Regions from separate parts of the Microbacterium cremeum genome, predicted to be linked through region 1. Evidence: predicted binding sites of a transcription regulator. Region 1 holds the regulator's gene; the other holds the start of a gene.
What was found. The regulator LexA, encoded in region 1, represses DNA repair genes until DNA is damaged. The targets are predictions, from matches to a motif close to TCGAACANNTGTTCGA.

Region 1 (11,194 bases):
CGGTTCCCGAGTCCACGTGGTCCGGGCTGAACACGCCGCCGGCGGTCGTGACCTCGAGGTCGCGTCCGGCCAGCGTCACGCGGACGCGCCGCAGATTCTCGGGACTGGCGGGCGAGGCACTGAAGTAGTGGTCGCTCCCCATGGCTGACGAGCCTAGCGGAGGAGCCGGACGGCGTGGGAGAGCCCAGCGTCACCGGTTCATCGAGCTCGGGCCCAGTGGGCGGGACTAGAATTCACGGATGCCTCGAACCGGCCGATGAACGCTGGAAAAGGCATCCCGAAAGGAACACATGACGGATATCCAGACACCCCGGAGCACAGACGAGACGCCGGTCGACGAGGTCGACGCGGTGGATCGCGTGCTGGCGCGCGCCGAAGCGCGCTCGGGGGTGCGCGTCTTCGGCGCCGCGCAGGCGCTGCAGGATGAGACCACCATCGGGCGCACCGACTCCGACGGCGAGCAGTGGGATCGCGAAGAGCGCGCAGCGCTGCGCCGCGTGCCCGGGCTCTCGACCGAGCTCGAGGACGTCACCGAGGTCGAGTACCGGCAGCTGCGCCTCGAGAACGTCGTGCTCGTGGGCGTGCACGCGCAGGGCGAGACGGAGGATGCCGAGAACTCGCTGCGCGAGCTCGCGGCCCTGGCCGAGACAGCCGGTGCCGTGGTCCTCGACGGCGTGCTCCAGCGCCGTCCTCACCCCGACCCGGCGACCTACGTCGGACGCGGCAAGGCCGAGGAGCTGCGTGACATCGTCGCCGCGGTCGGCGCCGACACGGTGATCGCCGACACCGAGCTCGCGTCCAGCCAGCGCCGCGCGCTCGAGGATGTCGTGAAGGTCAAAGTCATCGACCGCACCACCGTCATCCTCGACATCTTCAGCCAGCACGCCAAGAGCCGCGAAGGCAAGGCCCAGGTCGAGCTCGCGCAGCTCGAGTACCTGCTGCCGCGACTGCGCGGATGGGGTGAGTCCATGAGCCGCCAGGCCGGTGGCCAGGTGGGCGCGGGCGGCGCGGGTATGGGCTCGCGCGGTCCCGGTGAGACGAAGATCGAACTCGATCGCCGTCGCATCCGCACGCGCATGGCGCAGCTGCGCCGGCAGATCCGCGACTTCGCTCCGGCGCGCGACGCCAAGCGCGCCGAGCGTAAGCGGCACACGGTGCCGTCGGTCGCGATCGCGGGCTACACGAACGCCGGGAAGTCGAGCCTGCTGAACCGGCTCACGAGTGCGGGCGTGCTCGTCGAGAACGCCCTGTTCGCGACGCTGGATGCCACGGTGCGCCGCTCCGAGACCTCGGACGGACGGGTCTACACGCTGACCGACACCGTCGGGTTCGTGCGCAACCTGCCGCATCAGCTGGTCGAGGCGTTCCGCTCGACGCTCGAGGAGGTCGGCGACGCCGACGTCATCCTGCACGTCGTCGACGGTTCGCACCCCGACCCCGCGGCGCAGCTGGCGACGGTGCGCGACGTGATCGGCGACGTGGGCGCCCGCGACATCCCCGAGCTGGTCGTGTTCAACAAGGCCGATCTCGTCGACGACGACACGCGAATGGTGCTGCGCGGGCTCGAGCCCAAGGCGCTGTTCGCCTCCTCGCGCACCGGTGAGGGCATCGACGAGCTCCGCGAGGCGATCGAGCAGGCGCTGCCGCTGCCCGCCGTCGAAGTGCGTGCGCTCGTGCCGTACGACCGGGGCGACCTGGTGTCGGCGATCCACGAGCAGGGCATGATCCTCTCGCAGCGGCACGAGGAGGGCGGCACCGCCGTCCATGCGCGCGTCGGCGAGCACCTCGCCGCGCGGCTCGCGCCGTTCGCGGTCTGACGTCTCGTCTCGCTCGTCCTCGCCCGCTCCACGACCGATGCGCATCGCTCGTGGAACGGGCGGAGCGAGACGAAACGCGGTGACCGCTCAGTCCAGCTCGACCTTCGGCACGCCCGGCGTGTCGAATCCGAGCACCTGGCCGAGGAATGACAGCTCGGCCTCGAGGGCGCGGATGACCGTCTCGGCGCGGCGGAACCCGTGGCCTTCGCCCTCGAACGCGAGATAGGCGTGCCGCACCTCGCGTGCGGCGAGGGCATCCCGGACCGCCTCGGACTGGGTGGGGGGCACGACGAGGTCGTCGAGTCCCTGCTCGAGGAGCAGCGGTGTCCGCAGGCGGTCGAGGTGCGACAGCGGGGAGCGGTCGAGGTACACCTGCTCGGCCGCGGGCAGTGGTCCCACGAGGCCGTCGAGGTAGCCGGCTTCGAAATCGTGCGTGTCTTCGGCCAGCCGCCGCACGTCGGCGACGCCGTACCGGCTGATCCCGGCGGCGAACGTGTCGGAGCGGGTGACGGCGCACAGCACCGTCCAGCCCCCGGCCGACCCGCCCGCGACGGCGAGGCGCCGGGGATCGGCGGCCCCCATGTCGGCGAGACCGCGTGCGGCCGCCACCACGTCATCGACGTCGACGACGCCCCACTGGCCGCGCAGGCGCTCGCGGTAGGCGCGTCCGTAGCCGGTCGAGCCGCCGTAGTTGACGTCGAGCACGCCGATCCCGCGGCTCGTGAAGTACGCGATCTTGCCGGTGGCGGCGCCTCCGACATGATCCGTCGGGCCGCCGTGCACGAACACGACGTACGGCGGAAGCTCGTCGTCGGGTCCGGTCGCCCCGGGGTTCGTCGGCGGGTAGTCGAAGGCGTGCACGGGTCCGTGCGCACCGGGCACGGTCACAGGCCGCGGCTGCGGCATCCACTCGTCGCCCCACGGCGAGGACGCTCCGGCGACCACGCGCGCGTCGCCGGGGCGGTCGACGTCGATCTCCCAGAGACCCGCGCCGCGCGCGCCCGCGCTCTCGAGCAGTACGCGCGTGCCGCGGACGTCCTCGATCGACGTGCGCGTGACGGCCGGGCCGGCCACCGGACGCACGCTTCCGTCGGGATCGACGAGGACGAGCTCGTCGATGCCGTTCGTCCGCACGGCGAGGATGCGGCCGTCGCCGAGGAGCGCGAACCAGCGGGGTCCGAGCACCCACAGCGGGCCGCCGGTATCGGCGTCGGCGGGCGCGAGGTGCTCCCGGAGCTCGGGCCGCAGGTCGGGCGAGAGCCCGAGCCGCCACAGGTTCCAGCGTCCGGTCGGGTCGTCGGAGTACACCAGCGTGCCGTCGTCCGCCCAGACCGGCTGCAGCGGCGAGCTGGTGCCGCCGGCGACCGTCCGCCACTCCGCGACGCGGCTGCCCTCGAGGCGGCCGACGCGCAGCTGGGCTCGGTCCCACGGCATGTCGGGATGGTCCCACGCGATCCAGGCCAGGGTCGTCCCGTCCGGCGACAGCGCCGGCTGCGCCACGAAGTCGCTCTCCGCGACGAGCGACACGACGCGTGACGGATCCTGTGCGGCCGACCCGTGGAGGGGGACCTCCACGATGTCGCGGCGCGGCGCGCCGAGCGCCCCGTGAGCCTCGCGCACGGCCAGCAGCCGCCCGCCCTGCAGGGTGAGCCCGCCGTACCGGACATCGCCCTCGTCGGCCGTGAGCGGATGCGGCGCCGCTCCGGCGTCGAGCCGCCACACCCGCTGGTCGGTCTTCTCGACGAACAGCAGCGCGCCGTCCTCCGTCGCGGCCCACGAGCCGCCGCCGTACTCGTGCACCCGTGAGCGCGCGCTCCACGGCGCCGGGAGGACGTCTTCGACGGCTCCGGATGCCGTCCTCCGGCGCACAGCGGAACGCCCCGCCTCTTCGGGCACCGACTCTCCCCACCACACCTCGGCGCCCACGAAGCGCGCACCGTCCAGGCGCGGCGACGCCGCCGAGACCTCGGCGGCGGAGAGGGGCGATGGCCAGGTTCCGTAGGGGAGGACTGCGGGTGTCGTCACGCCACCACGCTACGGCGAAACACTTGGTCACAGGGAGGCGGCGGCCCGGCGTGCTCGGCTACCGTGGACGCATCGTCGCCCGGCGCGTCGCGAAAGCGGAAGCCGGGCAGGGAGCGACAGCCGAGCCCGGCACCCGCCCGCGATGACACCCTCCGCCGGACACCGGCGATGGAGAGGTGCCGCGGCCGCCAGGCCCGATGACCCCGTCCCCCGATCCGAGAAGCACGCCATGCCGATCGACCTGAGCACTCCTGCGGTGCCCGTCTCGTTCGAGGTCTACCCGCCTCGGTCCGAGGCCGGCTTCGCGTCCCTGCACGAGGCCATCCGCCACCTCGCGGCCGTGGATCCGCGGTTCATCTCGGTGACCTACGGCGCGGGCGGCTCCACCGGCGGGCGGTCGCTCGAACTGCTCACCCACATCCTCCGCGAGACCCATGTGGAGCCGCTTGCGCACCTGACGTGCGTCGGCAGCACCTACGCGGGAGCCAACGCCCTCATCAGGGAGTTCCTGGATGCCGGGATCACGAGCTTCCTCGCGCTGCGCGGCGACCCGCCGGCGGGCGCCGGCGAGGACGACGCGTTCCTCGGCGATCTCGAGAGCGCGGCGCAGCTGGTGCAGCTGATCGACCGGGTGCAGGCCGAGCGCGCGCCGTACACCGAGGCGCCGTTCCCCGGGATCCCCGGCGCGGTGCGCGTCGAGCGGCGCACGAAGGTCGACATCGCCGTGGCGGCGTTCCCCAACGGCCATCCGCGCTCGCGGCACCCCGCCGAGCACATCGACGCGCTGCTGGCCAAACAGGCCGCCGGGGCCACGCTCGCGATCACTCAGCTGTTCTTCCATGCCGAGGACTACCTCGGGTTCGTCGCGCGCGCCCGAGCCGCGGGCGTGACCATCCCGATCCTGCCCGGCATCATGCCCGTCACCTCGCCCGCGCGTCTTCGTCGCGTGGTGGAGCTCACCGGCGAGCAGCTGCCCGTCGATCTGTCGATCGCCCTCGAGATCGAACCGACGCCCGAGGGCCAGCGCGATGTCGGCATCGCCCATGCGGTCCAGCTCGCCCGCAGCGTCCTCGACGGCGGTGCGCCCGGCATCCACCTCTACGCCTTCAACAGCCACGACACCGTGCTCGCCGTCCTGCGCGACGCCGGGATCCTCACCTCGCACGACCCTCACAAGGAGACCCGCCGATGACTCATCCCCGCACCCCGTTCCCGCACGGCACGATCCTCGGATACCCGCGCATCGGAGGCCGCCGCGAGCTCAAGCGAGCCGTCGAGGCGCACTGGGCCGGCGAGCTCGACGAGGCGGCGCTCGAGCGCATCGCGGCCGACCTGCGCCGCCGGACGCGCGACCGGCTCGCGGCGCTCGGCCTCGGCCGCGGCGACTCCTCGATTCCCGAGACCTTCTCGTACTACGACCAGGTGCTGGACGCTGCGGTCACCGTCGGAGCCCTCCCGCAGCGGTTCGCCGCGCTGAAGGACGCGGACGGCACGGTCGGCCTGGCCGCGTACTTCACCGCCGCTCGCGGCGCGGGCGAGGACGCCCCGCTCGAGATGACCAAGTGGTTCGACACCAACTACCACTACCTCGTGCCCGAGATCGGTCCCGACACCGGGTTCGCGCTGTCGAGCGACCGATTCGCGCGACAGGTGGCCGAGGCGGCGGCCGACGGCTTCACGGTGCGCCCCGTGATCGTGGGCCCGGTGACGCTGCTCGCGCTGGCGAAGGCGACGCCCGGGGCTCCCGAGGGCTTCGCGCCGCTGGACCGGCTCGACGACCTCCTCCCGGTGTACGCCGAGCTGCTGGCGAGCCTGCGCGCCGCGGGTGCCGAGTGGGTGCAGCTGGACGAGCCGGCTCTGGTGAGCGAGAGCCTGCCGGCCACGACGCAGGAGCTGGCGGATGCCGCGGCGCGCGCCTACGAGCGGCTCGGGGAGGCGGCCGACCGGCCCGCGATCCTCGTCGCCGCGGGATACGCGCAGCTGTCGGCCGAGGCCTGGACGGCTCTCGCCGCCGCGCCGATCGAGGCGCTCGCGATCGACCTGGTGCGGGGGTCCGTCCCGGCCGCGGCCCCGGGCCTCGAGGCGAAGACGGTCGTCGGCGGGGTGATCGACGGTCGCAACATCTGGCGTGGCGACCTCGAGGCGGCGTGGGAACGTCTGGAGTCGCTCGGCTCCCTCGACGCCGCACACGTGAGCGCCGGGACCTCGACGTCGCTCCAGCACGTGCCGCACGACGTCCGTGACGAACCCGGCCTCGCGCCGCGCCTGGCGTCATGGCTCGCGTTCGCCGACCAGAAGGTCGAGCAGGTCGTCACGCTGGCCACCGGCCTGGTGGCAGGACGCGAGGCCATCGGCGACGCGCTGGCAGAGGCATCCGCCGCCCTCGCCGACCGGCGGAGCGCGCCGGGCGTGCGCGACGGGGCGGTGCGCAGCCGCGCGGCGCGGCTCGCCGCCGCCGACTACTCGCGCGGTGAGTACGCCGCGCGAGTGGAGGCCCAGCAGGCGGCTCTCGACCTGCCGGTGCTCCCGACGACGACGATCGGCTCGTTCCCGCAGACCGGCGACATCCGCCGCGCCCGCGCCCGGCACGCCGCGGGCGAGCTCACGCGCGAGGAGTACGAGCGGTTCCTGCGCGACGAGATCGCGCGCGTCGTCGCGCTGCAGGAGGAGGTCGGACTCGACGTGCTCGTGCACGGCGAAGCCGAGCGCAACGACATGGTGCAGTACTTCGCGGAGCACCTCGACGGTTTCGCGGTGACGCGCAACGGCTGGGTGCAGTCGTACGGGTCCCGGGCGACGCGCCCGTCGATCCTGTGGGGAGACGTGTCGCGGCCGGCGCCGATCACCGTCGCGTGGTCGACCTACGCGCAGTCGCTCACCGACAAGCCGATGAAGGGCATGCTCACCGGTCCGGTGACGATCCTGGCGTGGTCGTTCGTGCGCGACGACCAGCCCCTCGCCGAGACCGCCGACCAGGTCGCGCTCGCCCTGCGCGATGAGATCGCCGATCTCGAGGCGGCCGGAATCGGCATCATCCAGGTGGATGAGCCGGCGCTGCGCGAGCTCCTTCCGCTCAAGACGGCCGACCAGCCCGCCTACCTCGACTGGTCGGTGGCCTCGTTCCGTCTCGCGACGGCGGGAGCGGCGGCGGCCACCCAGGTGCACACGCACCTCTGCTACTCGGAGTTCGACGTCGTGATCGACGCGATCGCGGCCCTCGACGCCGATGTGACGTCGATCGAGGCCGCCCGCAGCCGGGGCGAGGTGATCGGCGACATCGCGCACTCCGGCTTCGCGCACGGCATCGGGCCCGGCGTGTACGACATCCATTCGCCGCGCGTGCCGTCGGTGGGCGAGGTGGCCGAGCTGCTCGACCGCACCGTCGCCGAGCTGCCCCTCAGGCAGGTGTGGGTGAACCCGGACTGCGGCCTCAAGACCCGCGGATACGACGAGACGGTCGCCTCGCTGCGCAACATCATCGAGGCCACGCGCTCGGCGCGGGAGTCGGTCGCGGCGCCGGTGTAGCCCTCAGCGGACGCGCGGCTTGCGCTTCGTGCCGACGGATGCCGGCTCCGCCGTCCCGGCCTCGGCCGGCTCCGCGGAGGGGACCGGCTCCTCGGTGTCGACCGGCTCCTCGGTGGGGGCGGGCTCCTCGGTGGGGGCGGAGAGGACGACGACCTCGTCCGCGACGTCGTCTTCGGCATCCGTCGCCGAGTCACGTCGCTGCAGGATCTCGAGGATCCAGGTGACCACGAGCGCGACGATGACGACGAGAAGGACGTCGCCCGCCGACAGCGGCCGGAGTGCGAAGAGCCAGATGACGGCGAGTGCCACGACGATCGTGCGGACGGCGATGCGGTACCGTGCGAGCCACGCTCCGAAGCGGCCGGTCGTGAAGCCGTGGTCCGCCAGCCGCGCGCGCAACGAGGCGTTCATCGAGCCCACGGCGCCGCGCGTCCGGACGGCCGGAGACCATCGCCCGGCGAACCAGCCGAGGACCGCGATCACCGCTCCCAGGAGCGCCACGATCGCCGCGGTCTGCTGCATCGCCCCGACGAGGCTCTCGTACACGACGCCGAGCGCCGCCGAAGACAGGCCGAGCTGCACGGCGGCCTGGCCGACGACCGGGTAGCCGATCGCGAACGCCAGGGCGAGGGCGCCGCCGCCCACCACGAAACCGATGCCGGTCCCGAGGACCGCCGTGCTGCGGCGCCGGGCGATGAGGATGCCGATGACGAACAGGGCGATGGCGATGACCGGGAGCCACCAGCCCAGGGTGGTGGCGAGCGCGTAAACGGTCCGCACCGTGACCAGGGTCTCGCCGGTGCCGATGATGACGACGCGGTCGACGGCCGGGATCAGCTGCGCGATCCCGACGCCGCGGTCGAGGAGGTTCTGCTTGACGCCGTCGACGATCGTGCCCAGCTGGATGCCGAGACCGTCGTCGGTGAGCACCACCACGCCGCCGCCGTCCGAGGTCGCGGCGGCCGTCAGCACCCGGTGCGCGGCACGCGTGGTGGTCGTCCAGGTGTCGGCGAACGCGTCGGATTCCACGACCCTCGTCACGGTCTGGGTGAGGAGGTTGCTGAGGCCCTCCGCGGCCGGCGCCTCCAGCAGCCGCAGGGCGTCGGTCGCGCGAGGCGGCAGGCCGAGCTGGGCGATCCCGTCGAAGACGTCGGCGGTGAGCGCGTCGAAGTCGACCTGGGCCTCGACGGCCTCGACCGTCTCGTCGATGAGCATCTGCTGCACGGCCGGATCGTCGGCGAGCGGCGCGAGCGTGGAGACGAAGGCCGCCTCGTCGACGAGTTCCAGCCGCGCCCACGCGGTGACGACGGCCAGCGGGACGAGGATCGTCGCGATGACGATGCACAGCGCCGACAGGAACGCCCGCCAGCGCGAGCCGCGGGGACCGCGAGCGGTGTCCGCGGCCGGGGGCGCCTCGGTGCGGAGGCGGGCGTTCTCCGCCTCGAGCTCGGCCAAGCGGGCGTAGAGGTCGGGGGAGTCGGCGTCGGGCGCTGCGGTGGTCATCTCACCCTTATATCGTGGTGCCGCTCACACGGCTACACGCGCATCGGATGAAATCCGTCAGACCGCCCGGAGCACGGCGACGACCTTGCCGAGCACGACCGCGTCGTCGCCGAGGATCGGCTCGAAGGCGGAGTTGCGCGGGAGCAGCCAGGTGTGGCCGTCGCGCTGGCGGAACGTCTTGACGGTCGCTTCGCCGTCGAGCATGGCCGCCACGATCTCGCCGTTGTCGGCCGTGGCCTGCGACCTGACCACGACCCAGTCGCCGTCGCAGATCGCAGCGTCGATCATCGAGTCGCCCGACACGCGCAGCATGAAGAGGTCGCCCTTGCCGACCAGCTGCCGGGGGAGCGGGAAGATCTCTTCGATCTGCTGATCGGCCGTGATGGGCACGCCGGCGGCGATGCGGCCCACGAGAGGCACGAGAGCGGCGTCGCCGACCGACGGCGCGCTGTCGGCCGGGCTCTCGGTGGCGGTGCCGGGCAGATCGATCAGCACCTCCATGGCGCGCGTCTTCCCCGCGTCGCGGCGCAGATATCCGCTCAGCTCCAGCTGATTCAGCTGGTGCGTCACGCTCGAGAGCGACTTGAGGCCGACGGCGTCGCCGATCTCGCGCATGCTCGGCGGATAGCCGTGACGGGCGATCGAGCGCTGGATCACTTCGAGGATCGCGAGCTGCTTGTCGCTCAGGCTCTTGCGCCGTCGTGTCTGGGGCTTCTCGCGCCCGGCCGCGTCGCTCATGTCCGGCTCCCGTCTCGCGCCCGTCGGTGGAGCGCGGTTTCTTCGAATGTCGGAGGCCCGTGGTGGGGTTCTCGTATCGAAACCGTATCCGCCTGTGACCCGCGAGGGGAACAACCTCGCCGCGTGTCGCGTTCGAGAGTCGCGATCCGGATTCCGGTATTGACATCCTACAGACTCGAAGATAGCTTCGGAAAAGAGGTTCGCACCTCCCCGCTCCCGGCCGAGCGGGGAGTGCGAATCTCCCGCCCCCAGAGGAGGACAGCATGACCGCGATCGGCGTCACCACGACCGTTCCCTCGCCCGCCGATGCCACGCGGGCCGTCGCCATCCGGGCGACGCGTCTGCGCCTGACCGTGCGCGGGCGTCGCGTCCTCGCGCTGGCCGCCGCTCTGCCGGCGATCATCGCCCTCGCGTTCGCGATCATCGGCGGCGGCGCGGCGCTCGCGTCGCGCGACGAGGGGGCGCCGGCGGGCACTTTCTCCACGATCACCGTGGCGCCCGGCGACTCGCTGTGGTCGATCGCCGAGGAGGTCGCGCCGTCGCACGACCCGCGCGACGTCGTCGACCGGCTGGTGCGGCTCAACGCGCTCGACAGCGCGGTGGTGTGGGCGGGGCAGCGCCTGTCGATCCCGTCGGAGTACGAGCCGACGCCGTGACGTCGCGCGACGTCACGGGTCGCCGGTGGTCGGTGCGGCGCCCGTAGCATGGGAGGGGTGAGTCCACGCCTCGAAGACCTTCCCTTGCGCGCCGATCTCCGCGGGCAGAAGCCGTACGGAGCCCCGCAGGCAGCGCTTCCCGTTGCGCTGAACGTCAACGAGAACACGCATCCCGTGCCGCAGGACGTCGCCGACGACATCGTGGATTCGATCGCCCGCGCCCTGCGCGACGTCAACCGCTACCCGGACCGCGAGTTCACTGCTCTACGCGAGGGATTCGCCGACTATCTCGGCCACGGGCTCGACCGCGACCGGATCTGGGCCGCGAACGGCTCCAACGAGGTGCTCCAGCACATCCTCCAGGCTTTCGCCGGGCCGGGGCGCACCGCGTTCGGCTTCGCCCCCACGTACTCGATGTACCCCCTGCTCGCGCGGGGCACCGGCGCCGAGTGGATCTCGGGCACCCGGGCGCCCGACTTCACGCTCGAGGCCGCGGACGCGGCGGCTCAGGTCGCCGACGCGGCGCCCGACGTGGTGTTCCTGTGCTCGCCCAACAACCCGACCGGCACTCCGCTCGGCCTCGATGTCGTCGAGGCCGTCTACGACGCCACCGACGGCGTGGTGGTGGTCGACGAGGCGTACTTCGAGTTCGCCCCGCACGACCAGGCCTCCGCTCTGACCCTGCTCGAGGGGCGCGAACGGCTCGTCGTGTCGCGCACGATGAGCAAGGCGTTCGCGTTCGCAGGGGCCCGTGTCGGCTACCTGGCTGCCGACCCCGTCCTCATCGACGCGCTCCGCCTGGTGCGGCTGCCGTACCACCTGAGCGCACTCACGCAGGCGGCCGCGAGTGCGGCGCTGCGCCACGCGCCGGTCATGCTGCGGATGGTGGACGAGATCGTCGTGCAGCGCCACCGCATCGCCGCCACGGTG
Region 2 (11,194 bases), 1.8 Mb from region 1:
GCAGGCACCCCGTTGCTGGTCGTCCACGACGAGCGCGACCGGGTGGTCCCCTTCGGCGAAGCGGCTCGCATCGCGGGAGCGAACCCGGGGTCGATCTCGCTCGCCACGACGGGACTCGGGCACAGCCGCATCCTGAAGGCCGACGCGTTCCTCGACGCCGTGCTCGATTTCGTGACGACGGATGCCGCGCCCCACGGTGCCGCGCGCGCCGACGGCAACGCGGTGCGAAGGGTCGTGCCGCCGGCTCCGGCGCTGGTCTGACGGGGCTCCCGGCCCGGGCGCCCCACGCGCGACGGCTGCCCCACGGGCAGTCGTGACGGGCGGGACCGTTCTCGTCGATTCCGCCGCCGGAGGGCGTCACTGCGGGAGGTGCTCCTGCGCGGCGGCCTGCGCGCCCTCGTTGACGGCCTGCACGGCCAGCAGGGCGACCTTGCCCGCGAGGGCGCCGATGAGCAGGATGCCGCCGAACGACGCGCACACCGCTCCGATGAGCGGCATCAGCCCCGGGCTCGAGAACGCGAACAGCAGACCGACCACGAGCAGGATCGGCCCGACGACGATCCAGATGCCGACCAGGACGTCGAGCTTGCGCAGCGAAGGGGTCACGGTCGGAGCCTACCGAACCGTCTGCCGAGCGTGAGAGATCGCCCGGACCCGCGCGCCCACGGATACGATCGCACCACCGTCGCGGCCGTCCGCAGGATCTCAGGCCATGACCGAGCGAGTCCGAGCCGACAGCTCCGCGTACAGGCGAGCGCTCAGCTCGTGCGGTGAGGCGGCTCAGAACAGCGGGGTCGCCGCCGGGGTGGCGCGCCCCGCGCCGGCCGGACGCGCGGCCGCGGCGCGCCCGCGCGATGTCACGACGATCGACGCGGCACGTGCGTCGGCCCGCGCCGCGAGCCCTGCCACCGGCGCGCCGCGAGGCTGGTCGTCTTCCGCGCGCCCGTCGAGACCGTGCACCCGCAGCAGCGGGCGCACGCGCTTGGCGAGCCAGGCCTTGTAGGCCTTCGGCGCGTTGGCGCTCATGCCCGGATACAGCCCGCGATACGACGAGACCAGTTCCGGATGCCGCTGCTCGAGCCACTCCAAGAACCACTGCTTCGCTCCGGGCCGCAGGTGAAGGGCGCCGTACACGACGCGCACGGCGCCCGCCTCCTTGATGTGAGTGAGCGCGTGGTCGATCGCCGCGATGGAGTCGGTCAGGTGCGGGATGATCGGCATCAGGAACACCGTGACGCGGAACCCCGCCTCGGTCGCCGCCCGCACCGTCTCGAGCCGCGCGGTCGCGTTCGGGGTTCCTGGCTCGATGAGATGCTGCAACTCGTCGTCGAACACCGCGATCGACATCGCGAGGGTCACGCGCACGCTGGCCGCGGCATCCTTCAGCATCGGCAGATCCCGGCGAAGCAGCGTGCCCTTCGTGAGGATCGAGAACGGCGTACCCGATGCGGTGAGCGCCGACACGATGCCCGGCATGAGCTTGTAGCGGCCTTCCGCCCGCTGATACGGGTCGGTGTTGGTTCCGAGCATCACCGGGTCGCGCTGCCACGATCCGCGCCGCAGTTCCTTCTCGAGCACGTCCGCGACGTTGATCTTGACGACGACCTGCGTATCGAAGTCCCGCCCGGCGTCGAGCTCGAGGTATTCATGCGTCCCGCGGGCGAAGCAATTGTGGCTCACCACGCCGTTCGCGATGAAGTCGCCCGTCGAAGTGGTGATGTCGACCATGTCGATCGTCTCGCCGAGGTCGTCGATCGAGACGACCCTCAGGGGTGCGTCGGACTTCACCGCGTCCCCGATCAAGTTCAGCTTTCGCGAGATCGCCGGCTGCGCGAGTTCGAAGAAGCGACGGCGGGCAGCGAGTCCGCCGAGCAGTCTGATCGAAGTCACGCCGTTCGGCCTCACGGGCTCGACGATGAAATCGAACTGGTGTGCGGTGAACGCCGCTCCGATCGCATCGAGCATCTGAGGCGACTTGTTCGAGATTCGCAGGATTCCCCGGCTGTAACTCCCCTCCGCGTCGAAGACGCCGGCCAGGAATCCCCGCGACCACTCCGGCGAAGGGGCGGACGGCCAACCCACCGTTGACGTGATCACATCGAAATCCGCCGACTTCGAGGTGAAGATCGCTTCTATGGCGCGTCGGCGATCCGTCGCGGGCGCGAACGCGCGCGTGATCGTCGACACACCGGCCCGCTCGAGGTAGTCACGTGCGCGGTGGAGTGCCTCGTGGTCGGCCAGTGCAAGCCGGAAGCGGCTCGCCAGGTATGTGCCGCGACCGTTCGAGCGGGGATACTCGCGTCGAAGCATCATCGCATCGCCGCGGATCATGCCGCAGAGGTAGCCGACGCGATAGTCGTCGGTCTCATCGGGCGCGGGCCGAGTTCCTCCCAGCCCGAATCCCATGAGCTTGTTGTTGGTGGTCAGATACGGACGCTGGGCCTCGCCCGGCGCCGCCGCTTGCACGTACTTCCAGCCGCGCTCGGTGAGGAAGCGGTGGTCGCCGCTCGCGATGAGCTCGGTGTCGTCGGCCAGTCGTATGCGATACGCACGCTTGCGGGTGCGCCACTGAGCCGAGACCGTCGCCCTCACGTAGCGCCGATAAGTGCCCTCGCGGCGCGTGCCGACCACCTCGTCGCCGGGCCGGATGTCGCCGATCCGCTTACTGCGCCCCTCGGCCATCAGCACGAGCGTGTCGGGATGCAAGCAGTATACGCATGCATGCGAGCAGCCCCGGTACGGGTTCACCGTCCAGTCGAAGGGCATCGCGGAGGCGCTCGGCACGTGGTTGAGCGCGGACTTGCAGAGCACCTCGTGGAACGTCACGCCCGCGAACTCTGGCGTCGTCACCGAGCGCACCAGGCCGTTGAGCTGTTCCATGCCGGGCAGGGCCGCGGCATCCGCCACCCCCAGCTCCTGACCCTGCCAACGCATGACTCCATGAGAACAGATGTTCGATCGTGAGTCAAGGGAGTCGGTGTCCGAGTAGAACATCGAAGACGGCGGTTGCCTCGTGCCTCGCGCCTGCCCGGCGTTGGGGCCAGAATGGCAGACGTGACGGTGCCTGGCCCGCCCGCAGCCCCCCGGTCCACCCCCGGAACTCGTCGTGCCGCTCGAGCGATGCGCGAAGAGGCGGAACGGCGCGCCCGCGAGACGCAGCCGGAGGGGGACGAGCTCGTCGCATTCGACCTGCCGAGCGACGACTTCGCTCCGGTCTCGGTGCCTGCCGCACCGCCCGGCGCGCTCCCTCCGGGCCTCGTCCCCCCGGCCGTCCGCACCGGGCCGGGGTCGGCCGGCGCGGGTCAGGGCGTTTCGTCTCGCTTCGCTCGCTCAACGACCGGGGGTTCAGGTTCGAGGAGCGGGGGTTCGGGTTCGGCGACGACGGGGGCTTCGGGCTCGACGACGGGGGCTTCGGGTTCAACGACCGGGGGTTCGGGTTCGAGGGGTTCGGGTTCGGCGACGACCGGGGCCGCGGGCCGGCCGGTGTCGAGCGCGCGGCGTGCCGCGCGCGGCGCCGAGCTGCTCGAGGCGTCGGAGGACTCGTCGCCGGCGGCGCAGCACGCCCGCCCCAGGCGCATGGGGCGGATCGCCGTCGCCACGGGACTGGCGGCGGGCGCGGTGCTCCTGCTCGGGTCGTCGGCGCTGGTCACGGCGCTCATGACTCCGCCGGAGGCCACCGACGCGCCGGCGGCGCTGTCGCTCACGAACGATCCTCCCGAGATCGAGCAGCTGCCGGTTCCGGAGCTGGAGCAGTCCCCGGTCGTCGCCGACCTCTGCACCGTTCCCGAGGTCGCCGCCGCGCTGCAGGCCGGCGACGATGAAGGTGCGATCGTCGCGGCGGGAGGTGGCGAGGCGTTCCGCGATGCGGTCGCGGACGGACGGGCGCCGTGCGTGAACCTCGGCGACTCGACGCGCATCTGGACCGTCGTGAACAAGCTGCGACCCGCGACGCCCATCGAGTACCGCCCCGCTCCCCTCGTGCTGCCCGAAGGCGTGCGCAACATCGAAGGCGGCGCATTGCGCACGGATGCCGCATCCGCCCTCGTCTCGCTGGTCGCGGCGGCGCGCACCGCCGGTGCCGGCGAGCTCGCCTTGCTGAGCGGGTTCCGTTCGTACGAGGCGCAGCAGCGAACCTACGGCCGGCACTTCGCGGAGCGAGGCGACCAGGCCGACCAGGTGAGCGCGCGACCGGGCTACTCGGAGCACCAGCTCGGTCTCGGCGCCGACGTGGTGGCGTGCGCCGGTCAATGCAGCAGTCTCGATGCGCTCGCGGCGACGCCTCAGGGGCAGTGGGTCGCCGAGCACGCCTGGGAGCACGGCTGGATCGTGCGCTACGTCGAGGGCAAGACCGGCATCACCGGCTATCTGCCCGAGCCGTGGCATCTGCGCTACATCGGTCCGGAGCTCGCGAAGGCGTACCACGACGGCGGATGGACCTCGCTGGAGGAGTTCTTCGGGCTCGAGGCCGCCCCGGGGTATGCCAATTGAGCGGTCGAGGCATCCGTCGCGGAACTCGATCCCAGAATCCATGAGACTGAATGTCGCCGTTCGGGCGTAGGATCGACCGTGCCGTGGTCCAGAGGCCGCGGGCTCGACGAAGAGAGAGGTTTCGCCTGCCATGGAGCGGGATATCTACGACGAGGACCACGAGGCGTTCCGCGACGTCGTCAAGGAGTTCATCAAGCGCTACGCGTCCGAAGAGAAGCGCAAGCAGTGGGACGAGGCCGGCGAGATCGACCGCGCCACCATGCTCGCCGCGGGCGAGGCCGGCATCATCGGCCTCTCGGTGCCCGAGGAGTTCGGCGGCGCCGGCATGCTGCAGGACTACCGCTTCCGGGCGATCGTCCTCGAAGAGACGATCAGCGCCGGCCACGGCTCGCTCGCCGGCGCACTCGGCATCCAGGACGACCTGGCCGTGCCCTACATCGCCCACATGGGCACGCAGGAGCAGAAGGAGAAGTGGCTCCCCGGCATGGCGACCGGCGAGATCCTCGGTGCTCTCGCGATGACCGAGCCGGGCGCGGGCAGCGACCTGCGCGGCATCAAGACCACGGCGAAGAAGGTCGACGGCGGCTACATCGTCAACGGCGCGAAGACGTTCATCTCGTCGGGCAAGACCGCCGATATGGTCGTCACCTTCGTCAAGACCGGTGAGGGCACGCGCCCCGACGCCTTCAGCCTGCTCATCATCGAGAACGGCATGGAGGGCTTCGACCACGGCAAGAAGCTCGAGAAGATGGGCTTCCACGGCTGGGACACCGCCGAGCTGTCGTTCACCGACGTGTTCGTCCCCGACGAGAACCTCATCAGCGGCAAAGAGGGCCAGGGCTTCATCCAGCTCATGATGAACCTGCCGCTCGAGCGCCTGTCGATCGGTGTCGCCGCGGCCGCCGCCGCCGAAGCCGCCTTCGTGTGGACCCGCGATTACACGCTCAGCCGTGAGGCGTTCGGGCAGGCGGTCGCGGACTTCCAGAACACGCGCTTCAAGCTCGCCGACATGGCGACGACCGTCGACGTGCTGTGGGCCTACATCGACCGCGCGATGATGCTCTACAAGGACGCCAAGCTCACGGCCGAAGAAGCGGCGAAGGTCAAGTTCTGGGCCACCGACCGCGAGTGGGAGCTGCTCGACATCGGCGTGCAGCTGCACGGCGGCTACGGGTACATCACCGAGTACCCGATCGCGCGCGCGTTCCTCGACGCTCGTGTGCACCGCATCTACGGCGGCACGAACGAGATCATGCGCGACATCGTCTCGCGCCAGATCGTCGGCAAGCGCTGACGCGCGGGGGGTCGAGGTCGAGCAGGCAAGGAACGGCCCGAACCGAGACCCCCACCGCCCACTGAACGACGGATGCCGCGACCCCGGCCCTCTCGAGGGCTGCGGGTCGCGGCATCCGTCGTCTTCGGCACTCGCCCCCGGCTCGCGAGCGCCCGCCCCGCATGGCGCGCTTTTGCTCCGCAGTCACTTTCCGCGGCCGGTGGGCCCTGGAGCGCGCGGAAGGTGACTGCGGAGCGGTGGGTGGGTTTGCGGGGTCGTGGGGGCGGCGCTCACGGTCGCATCGTGATCGCCGCGTGGCGCTCTTGCTCCGCAGTCACTTCTTGCGGTCGGTGGGCCCTGGGGTGCGCGGAAGGTGACTGCGGAGCGGTGGGTGGGTTTGCGGGGTCGTGGGGGCGGCGCTCACGGTCGCATCGTGATCGCCGCGTGGCGCTCTTGCTCCGCAGTCACTTCTTGCGGCCGGTGGGCCCTGGGGTGCGCGGAAGGTGACTGCGGAGCGGTGGGCGGGTTCGCGGAGAGCGCGGGGGCCGCGAGGGCCGCGAGGGCCGCGGGGCCGCGGGGCCGCGGGGGCCGCGCGGGCGACGGGGGCCGAAGGGGCGGGGGGATCAGTGCTGGCCGGCAGGCCCGGCGCCACGACCGAGGCCGCGCGAGGCGAGGCCGCGGCGGCGCGCCAGCTTCGCGACGCCGGCCTTGCGCAGCCGGTCGGCGATGAGGATGCCGAGCCCTGTGCCGACGACGCAGCTGGCCAGCGTGATCGCGAAGTAGGCGATCTGCATGCCGACCGGGATCGTCCACAGGTCGAACGAGGCCGCGGCCATGATCGGATACACGATGCCGACGATCAGCGCGCTGACGTAGTGCAGCCACGTGCTCCAGAGTCGGTAGATCACGAGGATGAACGCCAGCTCGGCGAAGAACGACCACCACAGCGTCGTGCCGATCGCGCCGATCGTGAAGAACGGCGCGAGCACGAGCCCCGAGATGAGCCCGACGAGCAGCCCGGCGAGCGGGCGCTGCAGGAGCCGCAGCGCGATGACGGCGGGCATGAGCCACAGCCCCGCGATCGCGACCGAGACGAGCGGCACGGCGATGAACAGCATCGACGAGACCCACCAGCCCGCGGCCAGCACGATGCCGCCCGCGACGCCGATGGCGGCGCACGTCAGCAGGTAGGCGGTCGAGACCTGGGCACGGTTCGAACGCCGGCGGAGGGCGGGCTGCGCCGGCGTCGTGGTCGACCCCTCCGCGCTCACGCGTGCACCTCGGCCGTGCGCTGCGACTTGGGCGCCGGCGACGCGGCGCCCTCGCGCCAGTAGCCGCAGAAGCTCACGTGGTCCTTCGAGACGCCGCGCTCGCCGACGAGGTGACGACGGCCGTCGGTCGGCAGGGCCTGCTCACCGACGAGGTAGGCATGGAACGGGGCATCCGGGAGCGCCGCTTCGCGAAGAGCCTGCAACGCGAGTGTCCCCGGCTTGCGGCCGTGCTCCCGCACGACCCAGCGCACCGCGATCCCGGCCGGGTGCTCGAAGTCCAGCGCGTCCTCCGTCGAGGGCACCTCCACGATCGCGAGGCCCGAGGCGTCGGCCGGAAGCGTCGCGCAGATGCCCGCGACCGCCGGCAGCCCGGTCTCGTCGGCGACGAGCACGACGCGGTCGACGCCGCGCTCGGGGTTGAAGGCGAGGCCCTCGTCGATGATGACGACGCTCTCGCCCGGCTCGCACGTCTCGGCCCAGCGCGACGCGGGGCCCGCCGTGCCGTCCTCCGCGGAGCCGTGGAGAACGAAGTCGACGTCGATCTCGGCATCCGTCGTCTCCGTCGCGGCACGGTAGGCGCGCACCGTGTAGTTGCGCATCACCGGCCGCACGCCGTCCGGGATGCGCAGGTACCGCAGGTAGCCGAACAACTTGTTGGCCTTCGCGGGGAGCCGCTCGAGGCCCTCGTCGCCGCCGAGCGGCAGGAAGATGCGGAACCACTGGTCGTAGCCCATCGCGCGGAACTGCGAGATCTCACCGCCGCCGAGCGTGACGCGCATCCAGTGGGGCGAGAGTCGCTGCGTGCGCAGCACGGTCAGGTGCACGAGACCCTGGGTCTCGGGCTTGACGAGTCGACTGGCCTGAGCCATGCGTTCTCCGTTCGGGGTCAGGGGGCTACAGGCTCCACGGGAAGAGGAGCCAGAAGAGGGCGGCCGAGACCGCCCAGAAGAGCACGATGAAGACGGTGTCGCGTGCGCGGAACGGCACCAGATATCGCTCGGTGCGGTCGAGGTGCGCGCCGAATGCGCGGGCGTCCATCGCGAGGGCCACCCGCTCGGCGTGGCGGATCGCGCCCGCCATGAGCGGCACGACGTACCCGAACCAGCGCGCCACCGCGGCGAACGGACCGCGGCCGCCGTGGGCGCCACGCACCCGGTGCGCCTGGCGGATCACGTCGAGCTCGTGCCCGAAGCGGGGCACGAAGCGGAACGCGGCGAGCGCCGTGTAGCCGATGCGGTACGGCACGCGCAGCTGCTGCACACCGGCGCGCACCAGGTCGGGCCCGGTCGTCGACAGACCGGCGATGAGGGTGAGTGCGACGATCGCCGCGAGCCGCAGTCCCGTCGCGAAGCCGACGTCGAGAGCGCCGCCGTACAGCGTCCACCCCCCGATCTGCCACACGACGACGGACTGGTCGACGCGGGAGGCATCGGTCCACAGCGAGAAGCCGAACCCGATCACGAGGGCGCCGAGGGGCAGCGCCAGCAGCAGGATCGCCGCGAGGCGCCGCGTGAACTTCACGCCCACCAGCAGCACGACGTACGCGAGCACGAGGAACGCGGCCGGGGTCGCGGCATCCCTCACGAACACCAGCAGCACCATCGCGGGAAGCGGCGCCGCGAGCTTCGCGAGCGGGTTGAGGCCGTAGAGGAAGCGGACCGGGGATGCCTCGACCCGCCGCGAGTACGGATCGAACGACGAGTGCGCGGCCGTCGCCGCGGTCAGGGGTCCGGTCTCGGTCATCCGGCACCCCCGCGCGGATGTGGAGTCCGAGCCGGCGTACCGAACTCCTGAGATTCTGCGGTCGAGCGGTCGGAATCGGCGGGTTCGGGCGAATCCGCGCAGTTCTTCAGGAGTTCGGACCGGGGACGAGCAGGTGTCGGCGCCAGGGGGAGGTCGGTCGCGGGGCCGGGGAGGTCGGCGAGCCGGGACACGCGCGAGAGCTGCGGATGCCGCTGCAGCCCGCGCAGGGCGCGTCGCAGCGGCGGGGGGCGCAGGCCGGCGCGGGCGATGAGGTCGTCGTCGGCGAAGATCTCCGAGGTCGGGCCTGCCGCGAGCACGCGTCCTTCGGCCATCACGACCGTGCGGTGCGCGTAGTCGGTGACCAGCTGCATGTCGTGGGTGACGACGATGATCGTGGTGCCTTCGGCGTTGAGCTCCGACAGCAGTGCGAGCAGCTCGTCGGCGCGCGCGCGATCCTGCCCGAACGTCGGCTCGTCGAGCACCAGCACGGGCGAACCGCCGACGAGCGCGGTGCCGACCGACAGCCGCCGCTTCTGCCCGCCCGACAGCAGGAACGGGTGGCTGTCGGCCTTGTCGCCGAGCCCGAACCGCTCCAGGAGCGCCTCGGTGCGGGCGCGCACCTCGTCGTCGGGCAGGTGGCGGCGGCGAAGGCCGTGCGCGATCTCGTCGAACACCGTGTGCGCGATGAACTGGTGCTCGGGGTTCTGGAACACGTACCCGATGCGGGCGCTGAGCGCACGCGCCCCGGCGCGGGCGACGTCGATGCCGTCGACGTGCACGGTGCCGCGCGGCGGCGGCACGACGCCGGCGAGCGCTTGGATGAGGCTGGTCTTTCCGGCCCCGTTCGCACCCACCACCGCGACGAACTCGCCGCGCGGGATGTCGAGATCGACGCCGTGGAGCACCTCGCTCCGGCCACGACGCAGCGTGAGGTTGCGGGCGGTGATGAGCGGTGTTTGAGGCTCACGGTCGTCGAGCGAGCGGGGGCCGGTGAGCGACCGGAGCGGGGGGCCGTCCTCGGCGTCGAGCGCGGCGCGCAGCTCGTCCGGGGTGAGCGGGAGCGGGTCGAGGGCGAACCCCGCGCGCCGCAGCCGCAGCGCGGCGAGAGTCGACACGGGCAGCCACACCCCCATCGCCTGCAGCTCGCCGGCGCGGTGGCGCAGCACCTCGTCGACGGTGCCGTCGGCGGCCAGCCGCCCGTGGTGGTCGAGCACGACGACGCGGTCGACGAACCCGATCGCCGCGTCGAGGTTGTGCTCCACGAGCAGGATCGCCCGGTCGCCGGCCGAGACGAGCTCGGCGAGCGCCGCGTACACCTCTTCGATCCCGCGCGGGTCCAGGTTCGCGGTCGGCTCGTCGAGCACGAGCAGCGGAGAGCCCATCGCGAGCGCGCACGCGATCGCGAGCCGCTGGCGTCCCCCGCCCGAGAGGCGGTCGGGGTTCTCGGTGCGGCGCTCCCACAGCCCGACCCGGCGCAACGCGGACTCCGCTCGCGCGAGCACCTCGGTCACCGGCATCCGCAGGTTCTCGGGGCCGAAGGCCACCTCGTCGAGGAGCGTGCCGGTCACCAGCTGCGCGTCGGGGTCCTGGAAGACCATGCCCACCCGCGTGCTGAGTTCGGCGACGGTCGACTCGTGCGTGTCGAGCCCGTCGATGCGCACGGTGCCCGACACCGCCGCGGGGACCGCGTGCGGAATGAGCCCGTTGAGCGCGAGCGTCAGCGTGGACTTGCCCGATCCGCTCGGGCCGAGCAGCAGCACCACCTCGCCGGCCGCGATGTCGAACGTGACCGGGCCCACCTGCCCGGAGGCTCCGCTCGACGCGCCGGCGGCGAGTGGAGGGGGCGTGACGGATGCCGGAACCGGATCGGTCTCGCCCTCGTGCGTGATCGCGACCGCGCGCAGGCTCGCGAGGGTCCGCGAGGCGGGGACGCCGAGGTGCGCCGCACGCGCGGCGGAAGGGTCGCGCTCGTGTGCGGTCACGGAGACTTCCGAGGAGAGGTGAACTTAGCCTCCCCTAATTTAGCCCAGCCTTACCAGCGGGCGCGACCGGTCTCAGAGCCGGCTGCGGCGCGCGACCCCCGCACGGCGCAGGGCCGCGCCGATCGCCAGGCCCACCGCCGTCCAGGCGACGGGCCCGACGACGAACAGCGAGACGTAGACGACCTGGCCCCAGAACGGGAACTTCGACACGTCGGCGGCGAACCAGATCGCGACCGCGATGACCACGCCGACGATGACTGCCGAGACGAAGAAGCGCCAGGGCTCCCAGCGCCGGTAGCGCGACATCGCGGCGACGAGCTCCTGGAGGCCGCCGATGAGGATCGCCGTGCCGACGTAGCGGCCGATCCACAGCGGCACGATCGCGCTCGCGACGAGCGCGGCGATGAGGTGCGTGATGAGCGCGACCCATGGCCGCC

Region 2: a site for LexA is predicted at 2,943-2,958, ahead of IM778_RS00875 (intein-containing Rv2578c family radical SAM protein). Genes of this name have one in related genera too.

Annotation. Positions count from the first base shown of each region.
Region 1 covers NZ_CP063812.1:2,343,273-2,354,466, reverse strand. The annotation lists gene IM778_RS10735 (class I SAM-dependent methyltransferase) at 1-142, opposite strand, end outside; gene hflX (GTPase HflX) at 291-1,817, shown strand; gene IM778_RS10725 (S9 family peptidase) at 1,905-3,842, opposite strand; gene IM778_RS10720 (methylenetetrahydrofolate reductase) at 4,072-5,034, shown strand; gene metE (5-methyltetrahydropteroyltriglutamate--homocysteine S-methyltransferase) at 5,031-7,367, shown strand; gene IM778_RS10710 (hypothetical protein) at 7,371-8,870, opposite strand; gene lexA (transcriptional repressor LexA) at 8,928-9,608, opposite strand; gene IM778_RS10700 (LysM peptidoglycan-binding domain-containing protein) at 9,872-10,264, shown strand; gene IM778_RS10695 (histidinol-phosphate transaminase) at 10,313-11,194, shown strand, end outside.
Region 2 covers NZ_CP063812.1:195,669-206,862, forward strand. The annotation lists gene IM778_RS00865 (alpha/beta fold hydrolase) at 1-261, shown strand, start outside; gene IM778_RS00870 (hypothetical protein) at 358-606, opposite strand; gene IM778_RS00875 (intein-containing Rv2578c family radical SAM protein) at 781-2,934, opposite strand; gene IM778_RS00880 (M15 family metallopeptidase) at 3,484-4,488, shown strand; gene IM778_RS00885 (acyl-CoA dehydrogenase family protein) at 4,619-5,782, shown strand; gene IM778_RS00890 (ECF transporter S component) at 6,385-7,032, opposite strand; gene IM778_RS00895 (siderophore-interacting protein) at 7,029-7,901, opposite strand; gene IM778_RS00900 (energy-coupling factor transporter transmembrane component T) at 7,927-8,775, opposite strand; gene IM778_RS00905 (ABC transporter ATP-binding protein) at 8,772-10,757, opposite strand; gene IM778_RS00910 (ECF transporter S component) at 10,830-11,194, opposite strand, start outside.